Regions from separate parts of the Streptomyces sp. NPDC005820 genome, predicted to be linked through region 1. Evidence: riboswitches for the same ligand, from Rfam matches in the RefSeq annotation. Region 1 holds a riboswitch; the other holds the start of a gene.
What was found. Region 1 has a riboswitch for cobalamin ahead of ABZ464_RS48610 (ABC transporter substrate-binding protein). Riboswitches for the same ligand answer to the same signal wherever they lie in the genome.
Positions count from the first base shown of each region.

Region 2: linked by a shared signal. The riboswitch ahead of ABZ464_RS08500 (ribonucleoside-diphosphate reductase subunit alpha) and the one ahead of ABZ464_RS48610 (ABC transporter substrate-binding protein) in region 1 are both predicted to bind cobalamin.

Region 1 covers NZ_JBEXXE010000073.1:15,801-27,262, reverse strand. Annotated here, with positions in the region: gene ABZ464_RS48615 (iron chelate uptake ABC transporter family permease subunit) at 1-458, opposite strand, end outside; gene ABZ464_RS48610 (ABC transporter substrate-binding protein) at 497-1,558, opposite strand; cobalamin riboswitch at 1,644-1,791, opposite strand; gene ABZ464_RS48605 (molybdopterin-dependent oxidoreductase) at 1,984-2,433, shown strand; gene katG (catalase/peroxidase HPI) at 2,494-4,680, opposite strand; gene ABZ464_RS48595 (Fur family transcriptional regulator) at 4,707-5,144, opposite strand; gene ABZ464_RS48590 (TetR family transcriptional regulator) at 5,352-5,987, shown strand; partial or broken gene ABZ464_RS48585 (hypothetical protein) at 6,178-6,411, opposite strand; gene ABZ464_RS48580 (MarR family transcriptional regulator) at 6,560-7,123, opposite strand; gene ABZ464_RS48575 (YceI family protein) at 7,237-7,755, shown strand; gene ABZ464_RS48570 (hypothetical protein) at 7,768-9,459, opposite strand; gene ABZ464_RS48565 (cell division protein SepF) at 9,676-10,086, shown strand; gene ABZ464_RS48560 (ATP-binding protein) at 10,181-11,455, shown strand; gene ABZ464_RS48555 (nucleotide pyrophosphohydrolase) at 11,452-11,462, shown strand, end outside.
Region 2 covers NZ_JBEXXE010000005.1:228,446-239,907, forward strand. Annotated here, with positions in the region: gene ABZ464_RS08475 (GntR family transcriptional regulator) at 229-993, shown strand; gene ABZ464_RS08480 (DUF3311 domain-containing protein) at 1,095-1,373, shown strand; gene mctP (monocarboxylate uptake permease MctP) at 1,370-2,998, shown strand; gene ABZ464_RS08490 (ATP-binding protein) at 3,118-6,669, opposite strand; gene ABZ464_RS08495 (GNAT family N-acetyltransferase) at 6,835-7,341, shown strand; cobalamin riboswitch at 7,387-7,519, shown strand; gene ABZ464_RS08500 (ribonucleoside-diphosphate reductase subunit alpha) at 7,643-10,024, shown strand; gene ABZ464_RS08505 (ribonucleotide-diphosphate reductase subunit beta) at 10,024-11,034, shown strand; gene ABZ464_RS08510 (hypothetical protein) at 10,947-11,189, opposite strand; gene ABZ464_RS08515 (helix-turn-helix domain-containing protein) at 11,283-11,462, shown strand, end outside.

The DNA of each region.
Region 1 (11,462 bases):
ACCACCCGGTCCGTGGTGCCCCCGAGAGTGTGACTGAGCAGCAGCACCAGCGCGAACGACACCACCGCGCCCACGAACGCGCCGCCCGACACCGACACGGCCCCACCGCCCGCGCCGAGCACCACGACCACGACCGCACCGGTCGAGGCGCCCGAGGAGACGCCCAGGACGAAGGGGTCGGCGAGCGGGTTGCGCAACAGCGACTGCATCACCGCCCCGCACACGGCCAGCCCGGCCCCGCACACCGCCGCCAGCAGGGTGCGCGGCAGCCGCAGATTCCACACGATCCCGTCCCTGATCGGCGACAACCGCCCCTGGCCCCAGCCGAGATGGGCCGCCACCGTGGCCCATACGTCACCGACGGCGATGTCCGCCGGGCCGATGGTGATCGCCACCGCGACGGAGCCGCACAGCAGCGCGAGCCCGGCCGCCCACAGCAGCGCGCGCCGCAGCGCCACCGGGACCGCCGCCGCGACCGCGGCCGTCGGGACCTCGCTCACCCCGCGAGGCCGTACGCGCGCAGCGCCGCCGCCACCTTCTCCACGCCTTCCACGGTCCGGATCGTGGGGTTCATGGCCTGCCCGGACAGCAGCACGTACCGCTTCTTCCGCACGGCGGTCATGTTCCTGGTGACCGGATCGGACTCCAGGAACGCGATCTTCCTCGCCGCCGTCTCGGCGGTCTGCTGCCTGCGCGTCAGATCGCCGATGACGAGGACGTCGGGGTCGCGGTCGGCGACGGTCTCCCAGCCGACCTGGGGCCACTCCTCGTGGGTGTCGTCGAAGGCGTTCTCCACCCCGGCCTCGCGGGTGATCACGCCGGGCGCGCCGCAGCAGCCGGCCAGGTAGGGGGACTGCGCGTTGGCGAACCAGTACAGGACGCTCACGTCCCGGGCGTCGAGGCCCGACGTGGCCCTGTCCAGCCGCCCCTTCAGCTCGGCGACGAGCGCGCGGCCCCGCTCCTCGACGCCGAAGACCCGCGCCAGATCGGTGACTTCGCCGTAGACCGCGTCCATGGTGAGCGGCTCGGTGCGCGAGCCGTCGCCGTCGCCGCTGTTGTCCTTGCCGACGCAGTCGGCGGGGGAGAGGTACGTGGGGACGCCGAGCTTCTCGAACTGCTCGCGTGTGGCCACCCCGCCCGTGCCGAGGGTGGAGGCGAAGGAGGCGGCGACGAAGTCGGGTTCGGCGTCCAGCACCTTCTCGAAGGCGGGGGCGTCGTCGGCCAGCCGCTCCACCTTCGCCGCGGCCTTCTCCAGGCCCTTGGCCACCGGGTCGGTCCAGGTGGCGGTGCCGGCCATCCGGTCGGCGAGCCCGAGGGAGAGCATGATCTCGGTGGTGCCCTGGTTGAGGGAGACGGCCCGCCGCGGAGGGCCGTCCACGCGCACCTTCCGCCCGCAGTTGTCGAGGGTGACGGGATATCCGGCGGCCGCGCTCCCGGCGGCGGAACCGGAGGAGCCGGCCGCACCCGGGTCGTCGGCCGAACCGGCACACCCGGTCAACAGCAGGGCACCGGCCAGGAACAGCGGGGCGGCGGGACGGACGGGGCGTGCGAGCGGCACGGAACATCCTTCGGCGTCGAGGGCTCATGCGCGAAGCCCGGTCGTGCGGTTGCTCCCCCGGCGTCTGTGCCGCCGGAGGCCGCCAGCAGGTCTTCGGACTCGGGGTCACCCGGACGGGACGCCTTCCCGGACCGCTTCGCCGTCCAGTGGCCGTTGCCCCGCCCGTCGCCCTCACCGCTGCGCGTCAGCTCCGGATTCGCACCGGATTCCCTGACCCGTCCGCGTACAGGTACGCACTTGGGTACGACTGGCTTCGGCAAGCTACCACAGGCCCGACGGGCACCCCCACGCCGACGAACGGCGGCAGATGCAAGCGTCGGATCCCCTTGGGCATGGCACAAGCGGCTTGCGGCGAAGTGTGTGGATGGTATCTGCGTTTGCCGGCCCGCCCCTCCCGGGTACGGTCACCCGGGAGGTGGTGGCCCGTGCGTCAGGGGACGGAACTCGTGCTCGCCGGAGATCTGGCCCGGCCGGCCCGGCTCACCGTGGCCGATCTGCTGGCCTGGCCCCAGCGACGGGCGGCGGTCAGCTTCGAGTGCGCCACCAGCGGCGTCCAGCACCACCGGTTCACCGGCCCGCTCCTGCACGACGTGCTGTCGGCGGCCCGGCCCGGCTTCGACCCCGCCCGGCGCAAGGACCGGCTGCGGTTCCTGATCGCCGTGCACGGGGCGGACGGGCATCAGGCCGTGCTGTCCTGGGCGGAGATCGACCCCGACTTCGGCAACGCCGCCGTGCTGCTCGCCACCACCATCGACGACACCCCGCTCGACGGGGTCGGCCCCCAACTGGTCCTGCCCCAGGACCGCTGCGGCGCCCGGCACATCAGCGGCATCGACACCATCCGCGTGGACGGCGGCTACACCCCCTGGAGCTGAACGCGAAGGGCGCCCGGGACAAGCCCGGGCGCCCTCTCTCACTTCAGGGACGGTTCGGGATCAGACCAGGTCGAACCGGTCCAGGTCCGAGACCTTGGCCCAGGCCGCGACGAAGTCCTTCACGAACTTCTCCTTCGCGTCGTCGCTCGCGTAGACCTCGGCGAGGGCGCGCAGCTCGGAGTTGGAGCCGAAGACCAGGTCGGCACGGGTGCCGGTCCACTTCAGGTTGCCCGCGTCGTCGCGGCCCTCGAAGGTGTGCTGGTCCTCCGAGGTGGACTTCCACGTCGTGCCCAGCTCGAGCAGGTTGACGAAGAAGTCGTTGGTCAGGACGCCCGGGGCGTCGGTGAACACACCGTGCTTGGAGCCGCCGGTGTTGGCGCCCAGGACGCGCAGACCGCCGACCAGGACCGTCATCTCGGGGGCGCTCAGGGTGAGCAGGTTCGCCTTGTCGAGCAGCAGGTACTCGGCCGGCAGGCGGGTGCCCTTGCCGGTGTAGTTGCGGAAGCCGTCCCAGTACGGCTCCAGCGCGGCGAACGACTCGGCGTCCGTGTGCTCGTCGGTCGCGTCGACACGGCCCGGCGTGAAGGGGACCTCCACGTCGAAGCCGGCGTCCTTGGCGGCCTTCTCGATCGCGGCGGCACCGCCGAGGACGATCAGGTCGGCCACGGAGACCTTCTTGGCGCCGGTGTTGAACTCGGCCTGGACGCCCTCGATGACGCTGAGGACGTGACGCAGGTCGTCGGGGTTGTTGGCCTCCCAGCCGCGCTGCGGCTCCAGGCGGATGCGGGCGCCGTTGGCACCGCCGCGCTTGTCGCTGCCGCGGAAGGTGGAGGCCGACGCCCAGGCGGTGGACACCAGCTGGGAGACGGTCAGACCGGAGGCGAGCAGCTTGGCCTTGAGGGCCGTGACGTCGGCCGCGTCGATGGCCTCGCCCTCGGCCGCCGGCAGCGGGTCCTGCCAGATCAGGGTCTCCGCCGGGACCTCCGCGCCGAGGTACAGCGACTTCGGGCCCATGTCACGGTGGGTCAGCTTGAACCAGGCGCGGGCGAACGCGTCGGCGAACTCGGCCGGGTTCTCGTAGAAGCGGCGCGAGATCTGCTCGTAGACCGGGTCGAAGCGCAGCGACAGGTCGGTGGTGAGCATGGTCGGCAGCTGCTTCTTCGACGCGTCGTGCGCGTCGGGGATGATCGCCTCGGCGTCCTTGGCGACCCACTGCTTGGCGCCGGCCGGGGACTCGGTCAGCTCCCACTCGTACTCGAACAGGTTCTTGAAGAACCCGTTGCCCCACTGGGTCGGCGTGGCGGTCCAGGTGACCTCCAGGCCGGAGGTGATGGCGTCGCCGCCCTTGCCGGAGCCGTAGGTGCTGGCCCAGCCGAGGCCCTGCGCCTCGATCGGGGCGGCCTCGGGCTCGGCGCCCACGTTGTCCGCCGGGCCGGCGCCGTGGGTCTTGCCGAAGGTGTGGCCACCGGCGATGAGGGCGACGGTCTCCTCGTCGTTCATCGCCATGCGGCGGAACGTCTCACGGATGTCGCGGGCCGCGGCGATCGGGTCCGGGTTGCCGTTGGGGCCCTCGGGGTTGACGTAGATGAGACCCATCTGGACGGCGCCGAGCGGGTTCTCCAGGTTGCGGTCGCCGGTGTAGCGCTGGTCGTCCAGCCAGACCTTCTCGGGACCCCAGTAGACGTCCTCCTCGGCCTCCCAGACGTCGGCGCGGCCGCCGCCGAAGCCGAAGGTCTCGAAGCCCATCTGCTCCAGGGCCACGTTGCCGGTGAGGATCATCAGGTCGGCCCAGGACAGCGCCTGGCCGTACTTCTTCTTCACCGGCCACAGCAGACGGCGGGCCTTGTCCAGGTTGCCGTTGTCCGGCCAGCTGTTCAGGGGCGCGAAGCGCTGCTGGCCGGCGCCGGCGCCGCCGCGGCCGTCGGAGATGCGGTAGGTGCCCGCGCTGTGCCAGGCCATACGGACCATCAGCGGGCCGTAGTTGCCGAAGTCGGCGGGCCACCAGTCCTGCGAGTCGGTCAGCACCGCGGCGATGTCCTGTTTGACGGCCGCCAGGTCGAGGTTCTTGAACGCCTCCGCGTAGTCGAAGTCCTCACCGAGGGGGTTCGCCACCGCCGGGTTCTTGGCGAGGATCTTCAGGTTGAGGCGCTCCGGCCACCACTGGCGGTTGCCGCCGCCCTGGGTGGGGTGTGCCGCGCGGTCGTGAGCGACGGGGCACTTCGCCTCGGACGAGGGGTTTTCGGACATAGGGGGTTCCTTCCGAACGGGGGAATTCACGGTGTTCCGGCGGTGGAACAGGTGGGGCACAGGCCCCAGTAGATGACCTCGGCCTCGTCGATCGCGAAGCCCTGGTCGTCGGACGCGGTGAGACAGGGGGCGTGACCGACCGCGCAGTCGACGTCGGCGACGACGCCGCACGAGCGGCACACGAGGTGGTGGTGGTTGTCCCCGACGCGTCCCTCGAACCGCGCGGGGCTGCCCGGCGGCTCGATACGGCGGACGAGTCCGGCCGCGGTCAGCGCGTGCAGCGCCTCGTACACGGCCTGGACGGAGATGTGGCCGACGCGGTCGCGCACTCCGGACGCGATCGCGTCGACGTCGAGGTGGTCGCCGCTGCGGACGGTCTCCAGCAGCGCGACGCGGGCGGCCGTCACCCGCAGGCCGGCACCGCGCAGCTCATCGGCGACGGTTCGGGGCTGGGGCGTGGTCATGGGGACAACCTACTGGGCTAAACACGAATAGTTCAAGAAAGCGATGCCGACAAGTTTGGCGTGTCGCGTGAGGACCGTTTCGTCCCGCTATGGTGGCGTGCGGAAGGGTCGGTGACGGGTTCCCATGGGCCGGGCGGGGCCGGTGAGTTTGGTGAGGACCGTGCCAGAATGGATGTCCCGTAGTCCCGCCGAGCACGAGGTTCCACCGTGACCAAGCCCGTGGCCCGCGAGCCGCAGCGCCGGAACTCGCGGTCCAACCGGGCACGGATCCTCGAGACGGCCCGCCGTGAGCTCGGCCACAACCCGGACGTCACCCTGGAGGAGCTGGCGCGCGCCTCCGGTGTCGTACGACGCACGCTCTTTGGGCACTTCCCCGGGCGGGCCGCGCTGCTGGAGGCGCTCGCCGAGGAGGCGTCCGAGACGCTGTGCAAGGTGCTGGAGACCGCGAGCCGGCCCGAGGAGCCGGCCGAGCGGGCGCTCGCGCACTTCGTGCGCTGCATCTGGCCCGTCGGCGACCGCTACCGGCTGCTGCTCGCGCTCGCCCGGCGCGATCTGGGCGTGGAGCGCGTCGCCGAGATCCTGGCGCCCGCCCGTGCCGAGGTCACCTCCATCCTGGAGCGCGGCCGGCGCGACGGCGTCTTCCACGGCCAGCTGCCGCCCGCCGTGCTGAGCGCGGGTCTGGAGGCCATGCACTGGGCCCTGCTGGAGCAGGTCAACACCGGAGCACTGGAGGACGACGGCACCCGGACCGCCGTCGTCACGCTCATCGCGGCCGGGGTGCCGGAGGAGCGGGCGATCGAGGTGGTCGAGGCGGTCACGCCGGATACGACGGTCGTGGAGTAGCGCCGCGCGCGGGGCGTACGCAAGGGGCCCTCCCGAGGGCCCTCACTCCCACAGCAGCCTCCGCACCACCCCCGCCGCCCCGGCCACGACCCCGCCCGCCGCCAGCCCGGCCCCGGCCACGACGAGCCCCTTGGCCACCGCCCCCGGCGGAGCGAGCCGCCGGTTGAGGGCGTCCGCTCCTACGCGTGGTGCACTGCCCGGCCAGACTGGTCCCGACGCCCCGCGACAGCACCGGCGCGCCGTGCTCCTGGGCCACCGCCACCGCCTCGACGGGCCGCGCCTCGGGGGTGCGGGGGACGATCACGCCGATCGGGGTCTGCCGGAAGTTCGAGGCGTCGGTGGAGTACGCGGCCCAGCTCCCGCGTCGAACCGCACCTCCCCGTCCACCCGCGCGGAGCGCCGCCGCGAGGGCGCCGGGATCCACCGGGGAGCCCGGCGGCGGGTGGTGACGGACCGGGTCGGGCAGCTCCTGTACGCCCAGGGAAGCCTCCTGGGGATACCGGTCGGCCGACACGGCCGACCGGTGGGCGCGGCAGCCGCCGGGTACCCGGCCGACCTGCCCCCGAGCAGCCTCAGCCGGAGGCTCCGACGGCCGCCGCCCCGGTGTCCTCGCCGGTGTCGCCCTTGTCCACGGACCCCGTCTCCGTCTCCCCGCCCGCCGCCGGTACCAGCCCGCTCATCGCCGCGCACTGTTCGGGGCCCATGACATGGGCCAGGGCCGCGGTGACCGTCCCGGCGAGGGCGCCGGAGGCCTCGCGCAGGAGGGTGCGGGCCTTGTCGGTGAGGGCGATCTCGATGCCCCGCTTGTCGCCGCAGACGGAGCGGCGGGTGACCAGTCCGGCGTGCTGGAGGCAGGCGACCTGGTACGTCAGCCGGGTCTTGGGGCGGCCCAGCAGCTCGGCGACCCGTGTCATGCGCAGGCCCTCCTCGGGGTGCTCCGCGAGCAGGCACAGGATCAGGAACTCGTCGTGCGAGACGTCCAGCCGTTCCTTCACCACCGTCCGCAGCCGTTGCTCCACGGCTCCCGTGGCGGCGAGCAGCACCATCCAGGCGCGCAGCTCGGGCGGCAGCAGCCCGGTGCCCCGGGCGGCCGGGCACTGGGGCAGGTCAGGGAGGTGCTCCTCGGGGTCGGCCATGCATCGAGTGTAACCGTGGTCCAATTTTGGACGACGGGGTTGTCCACTTTTGGATAATCGGCTAGCGTCGAGTCATCCAAATTTGAATCATCACCTCTGGACAGGAAACGACCATGACCGTCGCCGTGGAAACCGGACTGTGGCAGCTCGACACCCGTGCCTCCGCCGTCGCCCTCAAGCACAAGACGATGTGGGGCCTGGTGACCGTCAAGGGCGCCTTCGGCGCCGTGCGCGGCGGGGGAGAGGTGGCCGCCGACGGCTCCGCCACCGGCACCCTCAGCCTGGACGTGGCCTCCCTCGACACGAAGAACGCCAAGCGCGACGAGCACCTGCGCGGCACCGACTTCTTCGATGCGGCGAACCACCCCGAGATCACCTACGCCGTGCGGTCCGCCGAACTCCGCGGCGCCGACACCGTCCAGGTGTCCGGTCAGCTCACCGTGCGCGGCATCAGCCGCCCGCACTCCTTCACCGCGAAGCTGACCGGCGCGAGCGCCGACGCCGTCACGCTGGACGCCGAATTCACCGTCGACCGGGCCGAGTTCGGCCTGGGCTGGAACCAGATGGGCATGATCAAGGGCCTGACCACGGTCACCGCCACGCTCCGCTTCACCCGCGCGACGAACGCCTGACCGGCCGTCACCTCACCCTCGTACGACGGGCGCCCGTAGCGCGGCGCCCACGTCCGCGCTCGACAGCGTCTGCGGATCCGCCGTGAAGGCCCGCAGCCGGATCCGCACGCTCGGCCGGGGAAGGCGGAACGTCCCCTTGGGCGGCCGGAGTTCATAGCGGGCCGCGCGGTGGGCGGGCAGCGTGCGCGGCCCCGCGACCACGATCCAGTACGGGTCCATGCCCTGGCCCGTGGTGAGGGTGAAGTGCGGACTCAGCGCGCGGTCACCGGTGTTGACGACCCGCACGGTCATCAGCGTCACCGCGGTCGCCGAGGGATGCCGGACCCCCGTCACCCGCATCCGCAGCGGAGGCGCCCCGGTGGCCGCCGCCGTCGCGCTCACCAGGGCGGGCAACAGCACCAGGACGGCCGCGGCGACCCGCGCCGGATGCCGCCGCGGACCCGCCATCACCCGGGGTCTCGGCTGCCACGCACCGGCGAACTCCGGCAGCGGCGCGGTCACCGCGGACGCCAGCCACAGCGGCGTCATCATCAGGTAGTAGCCGTCCTGGGAACGCGTGGCCAGGAAGAACGCGCACCACGGCAGCACGGTCGCGGCCGGCCCCAGCCGCCGTACGAACAGCACGAACAGCGCCAGCAGCCCGGCCGCCAGCAGCAGGCTCGCATGCCCGTACCAGTCGAGCCGGTCGCTGCCGTCCGTGAGGTACAGCGAGATGCCGATCAGCCCCTGACCGTGCAGCACCGCGCCCTGCGTCAGCGGCAGCGCGATCCCCTTCAGCCAGGCCGCCGGCTGCTGCACCAGGAAGTACGTGTTGATCAGCAGCCATACGGTGACGGCGACCCCGGCGATCCGCAGCACCACGCCCGCCGCCGCGCGCGGACCCAGCTCACCGCGGCGCACCGCGTAGATCCCGGCCAGCAGGAACGGCACCACGAACCACGACAGCTGCTGCGCGGCGCAGGCCCCGCCGAGGCAGACGGCCCGTGCCACGCCCGCCCGGCCGAGCAGCCCGCCGCGCCCGGTGCGCGGCCAGCGCACCACCGCCGGCAGCAGCAGCGCCAGCGCCAGGATCGCCGGATAGCCCTGCCGCCCGTACATCGGCAGGAACGAGAAACCGAGGCACACCATCGTCGCCGCCGGGCGCCACGGCACGGGCAGCATCCGCCACAGCGTCACCGCGCCCACGAGCAGCGCGCCGGTCGCCATGGCCGTCGCCGGGGCGCCCCCGTGCCCGAGCCACAGCAGCGGCGCGGTGAGCAGCGGGGCGAGCGGCGGATAGCCGTACGTGAAGTCGTAGCCGCCGTACACGGTCGGGGTCAGCGCGACCGTGCCATGGCCGAACAGCCAGGGCCAGGGCCGGTCGTAGACGGGCCGTCCGGCGGCGAGCTCCCGGGCGGCCTGGGTGGTGAGGACCGCCTCGTCGCCGCCCTGGTGGTACACCGCCCAGGCACACAGCACCAGGACCACGGCGGTGGCCAGCACGCACAGGTCGACGCGGGCCAGCGAGCGGGCCCGGCGCACGACGAGCGCGAGCACCCCGCACACCAGGATCGAGGCGTAGCAGACCGAGATGGCGGCGGCCACGACGACCTTGTGGCTCGCGGCCGTCGACCACACCGAGCGGGTGCCGATGAAGAGGGTGACGGCGGAGAGCAGGGTCAGGACGCGACGCCACTGCGCGGGAGGTTCCGGGAGGGCGGACACCGCCGACTGTGTCCGCCGACCGGGTGTCACCAGCGAGGTATCTGCCAAGTGCACGGCACGTGAACGTAGTCGCGCTCGGTGAACGAGCCGTTCCTGGACGTGAAGATTCCGGTGTGTGGGGGGTAAGAAGCGGCCGTGGGACGCCCAAGTCGGTCGCCGTCCGTGTCGCTGTTGGGCCGAACGGGTGACTTGGCGTAAGAATTGGCTGGTGCAGGCATGGAATGCGAGTCAGTTCGGGGGGATCCGGTGAACCGGTACGACGTCACCGATGAACAGTGGGAAGGGCTCGCCCAGGTCGTTCCCTTGCGGGGCCGGGACGCCTGGCCGTCGGCGGTGGACCACCGCTCGCTCCCCGACAGTGTGACGGAGACCCGTCGCCGCTTCGTCGTGCTGCGGGTCAACGTCTTCGCCGACGCGCGGGAGGTCGCCGAGACACTGATGGCCGGCATCCCGGTCCTCCTCGACCTCACCAGCGCGGAGACCGACGTGGCCAAACGCGTCCTGGACTTCTCCACGGGAGTCGTCTTCGGCCTCGCCAGCGGCATGCACCGCGTCGACCGCAACGTCTTCCTCCTCACCCCACCGGGCACCGAGGTGAGCGGAATCATGGAGGGCGCCGGGGTGTAGGGGGCGGGCGTGTCAGCCCGGGGTGTCGCTCGATCGTAGGAAGTCCGCGGGGCCGGAACGGTTCGCCCGGCGGGCGGAGTCCTACGGTCCGCATATGACCGCGTCCTCCGCCTCGACCAGCCCCACCCGCCCCGAAGACACACCGCTCTCCGACGACCCCGTCGGACCCCGGAGCACCCGTCCCGAAAGCTCGTCCGGCCCCGGTGGCCCCGCCGGTCTCGAGGGCGTGCCGCTTCCCGGTGGTGCGGTTCGTCGGCACCTGCGGCCCTGTGTGACCGAGTTGCGGCTGGCCGCCTTCGCGGGGCATCGGCGGGTCCGGATGGGGTTGGGGGCGGTGACCGTGTTGGCGGGGCCCAGTGGGAGCGGGAAGACCACGGCGGTACGGGCCTACGAGGCACTGGCGCGGCTCGGCGGCGGGGCCCGGGTCCGCGACGTCTTCCCGGATCCGCTCGCCTGCGTCCCCGAAGGGGCCCGCCCCGATGCCCAGCGGCGCCGCGGCTTCCGCATCGGCTGCACCGCCGACGGCCCCGAGGGCCCGGTCCGGCTCGACATCGCCGTACAGGCCGAACCCGAACTGCGCATCGTGGGGGAGCGGCTGAGCGCCGACGGACGCGTGCTGCTGGAGACCGCGCTGCGTGATCCGGGACGCCGTACGGTGCAGGCCGCCTGGCACACCGGCGGATCCGCACCCGTCACCCGCGCCCCCCTCCCCGACGACCGCCTCGGCACCGCCCTGCTGCCACTGCGCGTCGCCGGCAAGACCGACGGACAGCGGCGGGTGCTCGCCGCCGCCGAACAGATGGTCGTCGCGCTGCGCTCGGTCTTCGTCTGCGACCCCCAGCCGGAGTGGATGGGCGCCCCCGTGCCCGTCGGCTCCGGCCGGCTGCTCGGCGGCTGCGACAACCTCGCCGACGTCCTCTGGCGCACCCGCGAGGAGTGCGCCCGCCGGCACGCCCACCTGGTCGCCGCCCTCGACGCCGGCTGCGCCGGACAGGTCGTCGACCTGCGCGCCGAACCCCTGCCCGACGGCACGGTCCGCGCGCTGCTCGACCGCGGCGACGGGACCGGCACGGAACTCGCCCGCCTCGGCTACGGCGAACTGCGCTACGTCGCCCTCGCCCTGGTCCTCCTCACCGGCCCCGGCGTGCTCGACCTGGACACGGCCGGTGAGGTGCCCTCCGCGATGCAGGCGCTCACCCTGCTCGCCGACAACCTCGACCGCGGCCTGGACCCACGCCAGCGCACCGGTCTGCTCCGGCTCGCCGTGCGGATGGCCGACCGCGGGCACATCCGCTGCGTCGGTGCGGTCAGCGACCCCTCCTGGGCGGCCCGGACCCACGGGGTCACGGTGGTACACCTGGGAAAGTGACAGAACA
Region 2 (11,462 bases), on a different contig from region 1:
TCTAGATATGCAGGAACCTTTAAGTAAGAAGCCGTCGAAAACATCGACGCCGGAGGGCCGCGGTCCGGTAGACCACTTGCCGTTCTGGACTAGACCAGAGAAGGGTGCGACGGTATACAGAGGGGATCACGGAACGGCGGGGCGATCCACGCCGCCACCGTGCCACGATGTGAAGCCGCGGCCGACGGTGTGTCGGCCCTTCGGCTCCGGGAGCCGGGAAGGCAGGCCATGACCACCGACGTCAGCAGTGCGGAGAACGAGGGTGGGGCGACCGTCCGTACCGCGCGCGTGCCCAAGTACTACCGCCTGAAGAAGCACCTGCTCGACATGACGGAGACCCAGGCGCCGGGCACCCCCGTCCCGCCCGAGCGGACCCTGGCGGCCGAGTTCGACACCTCGCGCACCACCGTCCGCCAGGCCCTGCAGGAGCTGGTCGTCGAGGGGCGCCTGGAGCGCATCCAGGGCAAGGGCACGTTCGTCGCCAAGCCGAAGGTCTCCCAGGCGCTGCAACTCACCTCCTACACCGAGGACATGCGCGCCCAGGGCCTCGAACCCACCTCGCAGCTGCTGGACGTCGGCTACGTCACCGCCGACGACACCCTCGCCGGGCTGCTGGACATCACCGCAGGCAGCCGGGTGCTGCGCGTCGAGCGGCTGCGCATGGCCAACGGTGAGCCGATGGCCATCGAGACCAGCCATCTGAGCGCCAAGCGCTTCCCGGCCCTGCGCCGCTCGCTGGTCAAGTACACCTCCCTGTACACCGCGCTGGCCGAGGTCTACGACGTCCATCTCGCCGAGGCCGAGGAGACCATCGAGACCTCCCTGGCCACCCCGCGCGAGGCCGGCCTGCTCGGCACCGACGTCGGGCTGCCGATGCTGATGCTGTCCCGGCACTCGCTGGACAAGGAGGGGCAGCCGGTGGAGTGGGTACGGTCGGTGTACCGGGGGGACCGCTACAAGTTCGTGGCGCGCCTGAAGCGGCCCGCCGAGTAGAGAGTCTGTGGAGGGTCTTCCACTGGGCTTATCCGTCACTTACATTGCCTGCGCATTACATCTGTGATCAAGGCGATCAGTGAGGGGACGGAGAGCCGCTGATGTCAGACACCCCGCAAGTGACCGGAGGGCCGGTGGTGACGCCCGTACGCGTCGTCATCGCCCTCTGTCTGTTGGCGCCGTTCGTGGCGATGCTCTGGGTGGGTTCCTACGCGAAGGTGGATCCGAGGTTCATCGGGATCCCCTTCTTCTACTGGTACCAGATGCTGTGGGTGCTGATCTCGACCGCGCTCACGATGGTCGCGTACCAGCTGTGGCAGCGTGACCAGCGCGCCCGCGGCGCCCGCGGCGAGGCACAGGACGGGGGTGCGGAGAAGTGAAGGACGGCGTGAACGGCGTGGCCCTCGCCGTCTTCATCCTCTTCTTCCTGGCCGTCACGGTCATGGGCTTCCTGGCCGCCCGCTGGCGCCGGGCCGAGAACGAGCACAGCCTCGACGAATGGGGCCTGGGCGGCCGGTCGTTCGGCACCTGGATCACCTGGTTCCTGCTCGGCGGCGACCTGTACACGGCGTACACCTTCGTCGCCGTCCCGGCGGCGATCTACGCGGCGGGTGCGGCCGGCTTCTTCGCCGTCCCCTACACGATCCTGGTCTACCCCCTGATCTTCACGTTCCTGCCGCGCCTGTGGTCGGTCTCCCACAAGCACGGATACGTGACGACCTCGGACTTCGTGCGCGGCCGGTGGGGCTCCAAGGGCCTCTCGCTCGCGGTGGCGCTGACCGGCATCCTGGCGACGATGCCGTACATCGCGCTCCAGCTCGTCGGCATCCAGGCGGTGCTCGACGTGATGGGCGTCGGCGGCGGCGAGAACACCAACTGGTTCGTGAAGGACCTGCCCCTGCTGATCGCCTTCGGCGTGCTCGCGGCGTACACCTACTCCTCGGGTCTGCGCGCCCCCGCGCTGATCGCGTTCGTGAAGGACACGCTGATCTACATCGTCATCACGGTGGCGATCATCTACATCCCGATCAAGCTGGGCGGCTTCGACGACATCTTCGCCAAGGCCGGCGAGGCGTTCAGCCAGACCAACCCGGCGACGGGCAAGCCGCGCGGCGCCCTGGCCCCGGCGGAACCGGGCCAGTGGACCTACGCCACGCTCGCCCTCGGCTCCGCCCTCGCCCTCTTCATGTACCCGCACTCGATCACCGCGACCCTGTCCTCCAAGAGCCGTGACGTGATCCGCCGCAACACCACGATCCTGCCGCTGTACTCCCTGATGCTCGGTCTGCTGGCCCTGCTGGGCTTCATGGCGATCGCGGCCGGCGTCAAGGTCACCAACGGCCAGCTCGCGATCCCGCAGCTGTTCGAGGACATGTTCCCGGCGTGGTTCGCGGGGGTGGCGTTCGCGGCGATCGGCATCGGCGCGCTCGTCCCGGCGGCCATCATGTCGATCGCGGCCGCGAACCTGTTCACCCGCAACATCTACAAGGACTTCATCAACCCGGACGCGACACCCGCCCAGGAGACCAAGGTCTCCAAGCTGGTCTCGCTCCTGGTGAAGGTCGGCGCCCTGGTCTTCGTCCTCACCATGGACAAGACGGTCGCCATCAACTTCCAGCTGCTGGGCGGCATCTGGATCCTGCAGACCTTCCCGGCCCTGGTCGGCGGCCTGTTCACCCGCTGGTTCCACCGCTGGGCCCTGCTCACCGGCTGGGCGGTCGGCATGCTCTACGGCACGGTCGCCGCGTACGGGGTCGCCTCCCCCACCCAGAAGCACTTCGGCGGCTCGGCCAAGGAGATCCCCGGCATCGGCGAGATCGGCTACATCGGCCTCACGGCGTTCGTCCTGAACGTGGTGGTGACGGTGGTCCTGACGCTCGTCCTGAAGGCCGCGAAGGCCCCCGAGGGCATCGACGAGACCAGGCCGGAGGACTACACGGCGGACGCGGGCGACCCGGGAGTGCAGGTGGAACTGCCGCCGGCGACTGCGGGTTCCGCTCACTGAAACCACCCAAGGGGCGCGGGGCCGTCTCACTGTGCGGCTCCGCCGCGCGGGCGCGACCAGCCCCCCACCACCCGCAGCGGGCCACCGAGAAATTCCACCCTCGGCGGCCCGCTGTCGGCCTACTCCCGGGTCCGCCGAGCCATCGCAGCCCAGAACCGATCCAGCTCCCGCACCCGCATCCCCACCCAGTGCGGCGTCTTCCGGCGCAGCCCCCGCGGCAGCCAGCGCCGCACCCGCCCCGGCAGCAGCGCCTGCTGCTGCCGGCAGAACGGCTCACGGATCTCGCCGCGGGGCAGCCAGCCGCGCGGCGGGTAGGGGCAGAGCTGGAACGTGCAGTCGGGCAGACAGGTCGTCCCCGGTTCCGGCGGGGCGGACGTCCCGATCCGCAGCCCGGGCCGCAGCGGCTCCCGGTTCGTACGGATGCACGGCGGCAGCGGCACACCGGGCTGCTCCGCCCGGGCCAGGCGTTCCTCGACCTCGTCCGGGTGCCCGTCGCGGTCGATGAGGTTCAGCATGACGAGGACGTCGGCGACGAGCCGCTGGGCGCGTGGGTCGAGAGTGCTCCAGCCGACCGACGGCGGAATCCACAGGCTGTGTCTGCGGTGGCCCCCGCAGGTGTCGGTGCGGGCCCCGATGTTGTCGGCGACGCCCTTCTCGTCGATCCACAGGAACCGCTCGGGCTGCCCGGTCTCCAGGGCCAGGGCCACCAGGTCGCCGGCTTCGGCGACGAACGGATGCAGACACCGCCGGGGCGTCGCGCCGGACGCGTCGGTGCGGCCCGGCGCCGCGTTCACCGTCCCGGCCATCGACAGCCAGCGCTGCACGGTCTGTACGGCGGTGGCGCCGCCCCGGCCGTCGGCGCCGTCCTCCAGCTCCCACAGGCACAGTGCGTGCAGCAGGCTGAGCTGCGCGTACCAGCACCGGGACTGCTGCAGTACGGTCTCCGCCTGCCGGATCAGATCGGCGCGCCCTCCGGGGCAGGTCTCCGGATACCGGTGCCGCCTGTTGGCCGCGTACTTGAAGCCCTGGGCCAGTGCGGCCTCCAGGGCGAGCGGCAGATCGGGGGCGCCGCCGGTGAAGTTCGGGTCGAGGTGACGCAGCCACTTGGCGAGGCGTTCACGCCCCTCGTCCCGGTGCGCCTCGTCGACGGAGCCGAGGAGCATCGGGACCGTCCAGGCCCGCATCACGAACTCCCGGAAGAGGGCGACCCGTTGCTCGCGGTAACGCCGGTTCAGCTCCTTCCGCTCCCGCTGCAGCCGACGGACGCGCTCGGTCGATCCGGCGCCCGAGCGCGAGGGGGCCGACCTCGCCCGCCCCATGTCCGCGGCCCAGGTCTCGTACTCCCGCCGCTTCCGGGCCTTCAGCTTCTCGAGCCGGTCCGCGTACTCCCGCACGGGGTCGCTGTTCAGACCGACCCGCTCGCGGATCACGGCGAACGCGGCGTTCCCGCCGGCGCCGACCTCCTGGGCGACGGCCAGGCGGATCGAGTAGGAGGGCTCCTCGACACCGAGCCGGAAGAGCTCCCAGTACAGCGGGGTGGTGTCAACCCGGTCGGACACCTTGCGCAGCGCGGCGCCGAATTGCTTGAGCACCCTGCGCTTGGCGTCCCTCAGGGTGCGCCGGTCCCCCTTGATGGCGGGCCAGCGCTCGCGCACCGCGGCCGCGATGGCGCCCAGCCGTCGGGGATCGGCCTCGGCGCTCTCGATCTCCAGGGCCGCGGCGTACAGGTCGAGGGCCTTCGGATCGTCCGTGCGTCGGCTCGCGGCGTCGCACAGCCGTTGGGCCGGCGGACGGCCCCCGACGGGCGACTGCCGGACCCGCTCGGCGATGCCCCTGCGCACGCCGGCCCGGATCCCGCTGCCCGGGGCCGGCGGCCCCGCCTCCCGCACACGGGACAGCAGCACCAGGGCGATGAGCAGTTCCCGGCTGGGGCCGGGCGGCTGCAGCGCCTCTTCGACCAGTTCACCGGCGCCCCGCTCGCCCAGCTGTTCCAGCAGGCGGTGGCCGAGGTAGGCCTGGAGGATGCTGTGCGGGAAGCGGACCTTGCGTTCGGAGCCCTCCACCAGCTTGAGCCTGCCCGCCTGGGCCGCGAGACGGGCGAGACCGGCGTGGCACTGGTCCATGGTGCCCTCGCGCAGCCGTCGGCGTTCCTCCTCGCCGAGCCGCTCGCACAGCGCGTCCCAGATGCGCTGCCGGTGCCAGTCGGAGAGGACGTTGCCGTGCTTGCCGTAGTGGTCGAACCCCCGGCCGACCCACAGGTGTTCCGCGCGGGCCCGGGCGCGTCGGGCCGGACGGGGGTGGAGGACCTCCGGGTCGAGGAGTTCCGCGAAGCCGACCTCCAGTTCGTCCTGGAGCAGTCCGACACAGGCCAGGGCCGAGACCACCTCGAGGGTGTCGCGGCGCTCCTGCGGGGCCAGCGCGACGTCCTCGCGCAGCTTCCCCTCGCACAGCGCCTCGGCCCAGCTCTCCAGCAGCCACAGCCGCAGGCCGGCCCGGTCGCCGCCGCGGGTGTTCAGATGGTGGGGGGCGCGGTCCTGGCCGTCGGGGTCCAGCGCTCCCCGCCGGTGGAGTTCGCGGGCGATCTGGAGGTAGATCGGTGACTCGGTCACCTCCGCCGTCTCCACGATCCGGTCCAGCAGGCGCTCGTCGGTCTCGGGCACGCCCGCCTCGACGAAGCGCACGGCCGCCTCCTCGCCGAGCGGCTCCAGTTCGACGATCGCTGCGGAGGTGTTCTCCAGCGGGCTGTGCGGCCGGGAGGCGATGACCAGGGGCAGCTTCTCCTCGTGGGCGCGTTCGATGGCCCGGCGGATGACGTTGTCCCGGCTCTGCTGACGGCCGTCGTCGAGAAGGGCCTCCTCCAGACCGTCGGCGAGGACGACCGGCTTGTCGTCGGCGAGGAGCTGCTGCCAGACCCGGTCGGTCTTGGTCCGCGCCAGGATGCCCTTGGGCGCCTCGTCGGAGAACCGCCGCCTGGCCAGGCGTTCGAAGTTCAGATCGGCTCCGTCGGCCGCGTCCCGCAGCCGGATCGGCACCGGTACGGCGTTCTGGTGGGCCAGGAGTTCGGTGAGCCGTACGAGGACGGCGGTCTTGCCGGCGCCGACGCCGCCGACCAGCAGATAGGGCCGTCGGGTGTCGCGCTCCCGCAGCCGCTCGGCGATGACCTGGGCGATCTCGTCCCGGCCCACGATCTCGGAGGTGTCGGGGCCGGCGGTGGGCACCAGTTTGCGGGGGTCGCGCAGCGCCTTGGCGAGATAACGCCGTTTGGTCCAGCGGTACCACCAGAACAGGAAGAGCGCGGCGGCGATGGAGGCGGCGAGGATCGGACCGACGAACTTGAAGACGGTCTCGAAGCCCGCGTTGTGCTGCCGCCAGTTCTCGAAGGAGTTCGTCTGGTGGGTGATGAGGATGACCAGGCCCTCGACGATCCAGGCGAGCATGGTCAGCGCGGCGACCAGCCAGATCGCTCTGGTGATGTTGGCGTAGGAGACCCATCGGTGCCACTTCTTGGGGCGGGTGGCGCCGCGCCGGGCCTCCAGACGGATCGTCAGGGTGTGCCAGCGGCCCACGAGGCCGTGTCCGACCCGGTTGCCCGCACGTCGCAGGTCCAGTGTCGCCATCGGCGCGTCACGCGGTCGCTCCTTGCCGGGCGGGTGCCGGACGACCCTCGTCATGGTGCCTTCTCCTTGCGCGTTCCTGTCGTGTTCTCGGAACGAGAGGACCCGCGGGACACCGGCACCTCCTTCCATGGAATCACTCCCGCCCCACCCCGCAACCCGGGCGTCCCCGCCGGGAAAACGGGAGGTTTCCGGAGGTGGCGGTCCGGCAGACTCGGGGCCATGGACATCGTGATACGGCGGGCGGAGCCCGGTGAGTACGAGGCGCTGGGTGAGATCACCGCGCGGGCCTACCTCCAGGACGGCCTCCTCGACTACGGCGAGGGGGACGCGTATCTGCCGGTGCTGAAGGACGTCGCCGCGCGGGCCGCCGCCGCGGAGGTGCTCGTGGCCGTGGAGGGGGAACGGCTCCTCGGTGGGGTCACCTTCGTCGCCGGGCCGGGCCCCGTCGCCGACATCGCGCGGCCCGGCGAGGCCGAGATCCGCGCGCTCGCCGTCGCGCACGAGGCGCGGGGCCGGGGTGCCGGGGAGGCCCTCGTGCGGGCCTGTCTCGACCGGGCGCGGGCCACGGAGGGTTGCACGGCCGTCGTCCTGTCGAGCCAGCGCAGCATGCACACCGCGCACCGGATCTACGAACGGCTCGGTTTCGTCCGTACACCCGAGCGGGACTGGAATCCCGTGCCGCACCTGGACGACGTCACTCTCCTCACCTACGAGTTGACACTCTGACACCACCCCGACACAACATCTGGGGGTGGCGTGACAGGTGAGCACAAGATGTATGCTCATGCTCGTTGTCGCCGCAGGGGAATCCGGTGCGAATCCGGAACTGTCCCGCAACGGTGTACTTGTGCATGTCTGTGCACGAGCGTCAGTCCGAGGACCTGCCGACAGCGCGCCCGGCCGTCCCGGTCCGGGTGCCCTGACGTCCGGGCCTCGTGGAGTGGGCCGGTGGACGCGACGCCGTGCGCGCTCGCGTGCTGCCCGCTGCCCTCCGCAAGGCCCCCTGCCGAGCGAGGGAGAGCCCCACGTGACCATCGCGCCAGCCGATCCGGCCTCAGCGATCCAGCCGGACTTCGACGGTCCCGGTGCCGCGCTGCTGCGGACCCTGACCGAGCTGACCGCCGACCTCCCCGACGCCGACCCCGGGCGGGTCGCCGCCGCCGCGCTGCGCGGCCGGTCGGCGCGGGGGGCCTTCGACGAGGTCACCGCAGAGCTGCGCGAGCTGGCCACGGAGGCGGCCGCCGGCCTGATCTCCGAGGACCCCGCCTACTCGAAGCTGGCCGCCCGGCTGCTGACGGTCTCCATCGCCGCGGAGGCCGCCTCCCAGGGGGTCACGTCCTTCACCGGGTCCGTGGCCGTCGGCCACCGCGAGGGGCTCGTCGCCGACCGCACCGCCGAGTTCGTACGGCTGCACGCGGCCCGCCTGGACGCGCTGGTCGACACCGGCGCCGACGACCGCTTCGGCTACTTCGGACTCCGTACCCTCCACAGCCGTTACCTCCTGCGGCACCCGCACACCCGCAAGGTCGTGGAGACGCCCCAGCACTTCCTGCTGCGGGTCGCGAGCGGTCTCGCCGAGGACGACACGGCCCGCTCCGTGGACGAGGTCGCCGCGCTCTACGGGCTCATGAGCCGGCTCGACTACCTGCCGTCCTCCCCCACCCTCTTCAACTCCGGCACCCGGCACCCCCAGATGTCGTCGTGCTACCTCCTCGACTCCCCGCTGGACGAGCTGGACTCGATCTACGACCGCTACCACCAGGTCGCCCGGCTGTCGAAGCACGCCGGCGGCATCGGGCTGTCGTACAGCAGGATCCGTTCCCGCGGGTCCCTCATCCGCGGCACCAACGGGCACTCCAACGGCATCGTGCCGTTCCTGAAGACCCTGGACGCCTCCGTGGCCGCCGTGAACCAGGGCGGGCGACGCAAGGGCGCGGCCGCGGTCTACCTGGAGACCTGGCACTCCGACATCGAGGAGTTCCTGGAGCTGCGCGACAACACCGGTGAGGACGCCCGCCGTACGCACAACCTGAACCTGGCGCACTGGATCCCGGACGAGTTCATGCGCCGGGTGAACGCCGACGGGCAGTGGAGCCTGTTCTCCCCCTCCGACGTGCCCGAGCTGGTCGATCTGTGGGGCGAGGAGTTCGACGTCGCGTACCGCAAGGCGGAGGCGGCCGGGCTCGCGAAGAAGACCATCCCGGCCCGTGATCTGTACGGCCGGATGATGCGGACCCTCGCGCAGACCGGCAACGGCTGGATGACCTTCAAGGACGCGGCCAACCGCACCGCCAACCAGACCGCGCTCCCGGGCCATGTCGTCCACTCCTCCAACCTCTGCACGGAGATCCTGGAGGTCACGAACGACGGGGAGACGGCGGTCTGCAACCTGGGGTCGGTGAACCTCGGCGCGTTCGTCGACACGACGGCCGGCGACCTCGACTGGGAGCGGCTGGACGCCACCGTCCGCACCGCCGTCACCTTCCTCGACCGGGTCGTCGACATCAACTTCTACCCGACCGAGCAGGCGGGCCGGTCCAACGCCGAGTGGCGTCCGGTGGGCCTGGGCGCGATGGGTCTGCAGGACGTCTTCTTCAAGCTGCGGCTGACCTTCGACTCCGCCGAGGCGCGTGCGCTGTCGACGCGGATCGCCGAGCGGATCATGCTCGCCGCGTACGAGGCCTCCGCCGACCTCGCCGAGCGCAGCGGCCCGCTGCCGGCCTGGGAGAAGACCCGTACCGCGCGGGGTGTGCTGCACCCGGACCACTACGGCGTGGAGTTCACCTGGCCGGAGCGCTGGGCGGCGCTGCGCGAGCGGATCGCGACGACGGGCCTGCGCAACAGCCTGCTGCTCGCCATCGCGCCGACCGCCACCATCGCCTCCATCGCCGGTGTGTACGAGTGCATCGAGCCGCAGGTGTCCAACCTGTTCAAGCGCGAGACGCTGTCCGGTGAGTTCCTCCAGGTCAACTCGTACCTGGTGCAGGACCTCAAGGAGCTGGGCGTGTGGGACGCGCGCACCCGGGAGGCGCTGCGCGAGTCCAACGGCTCGGTGCAGGACTTCGCGTGGATCCCGGCGGACGTACGGGCCCTGTACCGGACGGCGTGGGAGATCCCGCAGCGCGGCCTGATCGACATGGCCGCGGCCCGCACCCCGTACCTGGACCAGTCCCAGTCCCTGAACCTGTTCCTGGAGACGCCGACCATCGGCAAGCTCTCCTCGATGTACGCGTACGCCTGGAAGTCGGGCCTGAAGACGACGTACTACCTGCGCTCGCGCCCGGCGACCCGCATCGCCCGCGCCGCCCAGGCGCAGACCCCGACCACCATCCCCGTGCAGCAGGCCGCCGACCCCGACGCCGTCGCCTGCTCCCTTGAGAACCCCGAGTCCTGCGAGGCCTGCCAGTAATGCCCAGCATCAAGAACCTGCTCGACCCCGGCTTCGAGCTGACTCTGCGCCCCATGCGCTACCCGGACTTCTACGAGCGCTACCGGGACGCCATCAAGAACACCTGGACCGTGGAGGAGGTCGACCTCCACTCGGACGTCGCCGACCTCGCCAAGCTGTCCCCGATGGAGCAGCATCTGATCGGCCGGCTGGTCGCCTTCTTCGCGACGGGCGACTCGATCGTGGCGAACAACCTGGTGCTGACGCTGTACAAGCACATCAACTCCCCGGAGGCGCGCCTGTATCTGAGCAGGCAGCTCTTCGAGGAGGCCGTCCACGTCCAGTTCTATCTGACGCTGCTGGACACCTATCTGCCCGACCCGGACGACCGGACGGCCGCCTTCGCGGCGGTCGAGAGCATCCCGTCGATCCGCGAGAAGGCCGAGTTCTGCTTCAAGTGGATCAACGAGGTCGAGAAGATCGACCGTCTGGAGTCGCAGGCCGACCGCCGCCGCTTCCTGCTCAACCTGATCTGCTTCGCCGCGTGCATCGAGGGCCTGTTCTTCTACGGCGCCTTCGCGTACGTCTACTGGTTCCGCAGCCGGGGTCTGCTGCACGGTCTCGCCACCGGCACCAACTGGGTGTTCCGGGACGAGACCATGCACATGAGCTTCGCGTTCGACGTGGTCGACACGGTCCGCAAGGAGGAGCCGGAGCTGTTCGACGAGCGGCTTCAGCAGGAGGTCACGAACATGCTCCGGGAGGCCGTCGAGGCGGAGCTGCAGTTCGCGCGGGACCTGTGCGGCGACGGACTGCCGGGCATGAACACCGACTCGATGCGGCAGTACCTGGAGTGCGTCGCCGACCAGCGCCTCACCCGGCTGGGCTTCGCCCCGGTGTACGGCTCGGAGAACCCGTTCTCCTTCATGGAGCTCCAGGGCGTTCAGGAGCTGACCAACTTCTTCGAGCGGCGCCCGTCGGCGTACCAGGTCGCGGTGGAGGGCACGGTCGACCTGGACGAGGACTTCTGACCCTCCCGCTCGCCCCGGGCCTCCTGGGCCTCCCTGATCTGCCGGTCGGCGCGCCGGTCGCGCACGACGCCGAGCACGGACGGGAGGACCAGGAGGACGAGGATCCCCAGGACCAGGAGCATTCCGACGAGGCCTTCGATCTGGTTCGTGTTCATGCACACCACTGTCGCGCCGGACACTCCTGACCGGGAGTGGCAGGACTGCCGTACACCTTCAAATTACTGCCACCGCGGGTGCACACTGGCAGCATGCTGAAGAACGTGGCCGCGGTCCTGCTCGACGGTGTGCATCCCTTCGAGCTCGGTGTCGTCTGCGAGGTGTTCGGCCTCGACCGCAGTGACGAGGGGTTGCCGGTGTACGACTTCGCCGTGGTCTCGGCGGAGGGCCCCTCGCTGGGCACCCATGTCGGCGGGCTCACCGTCTCCACG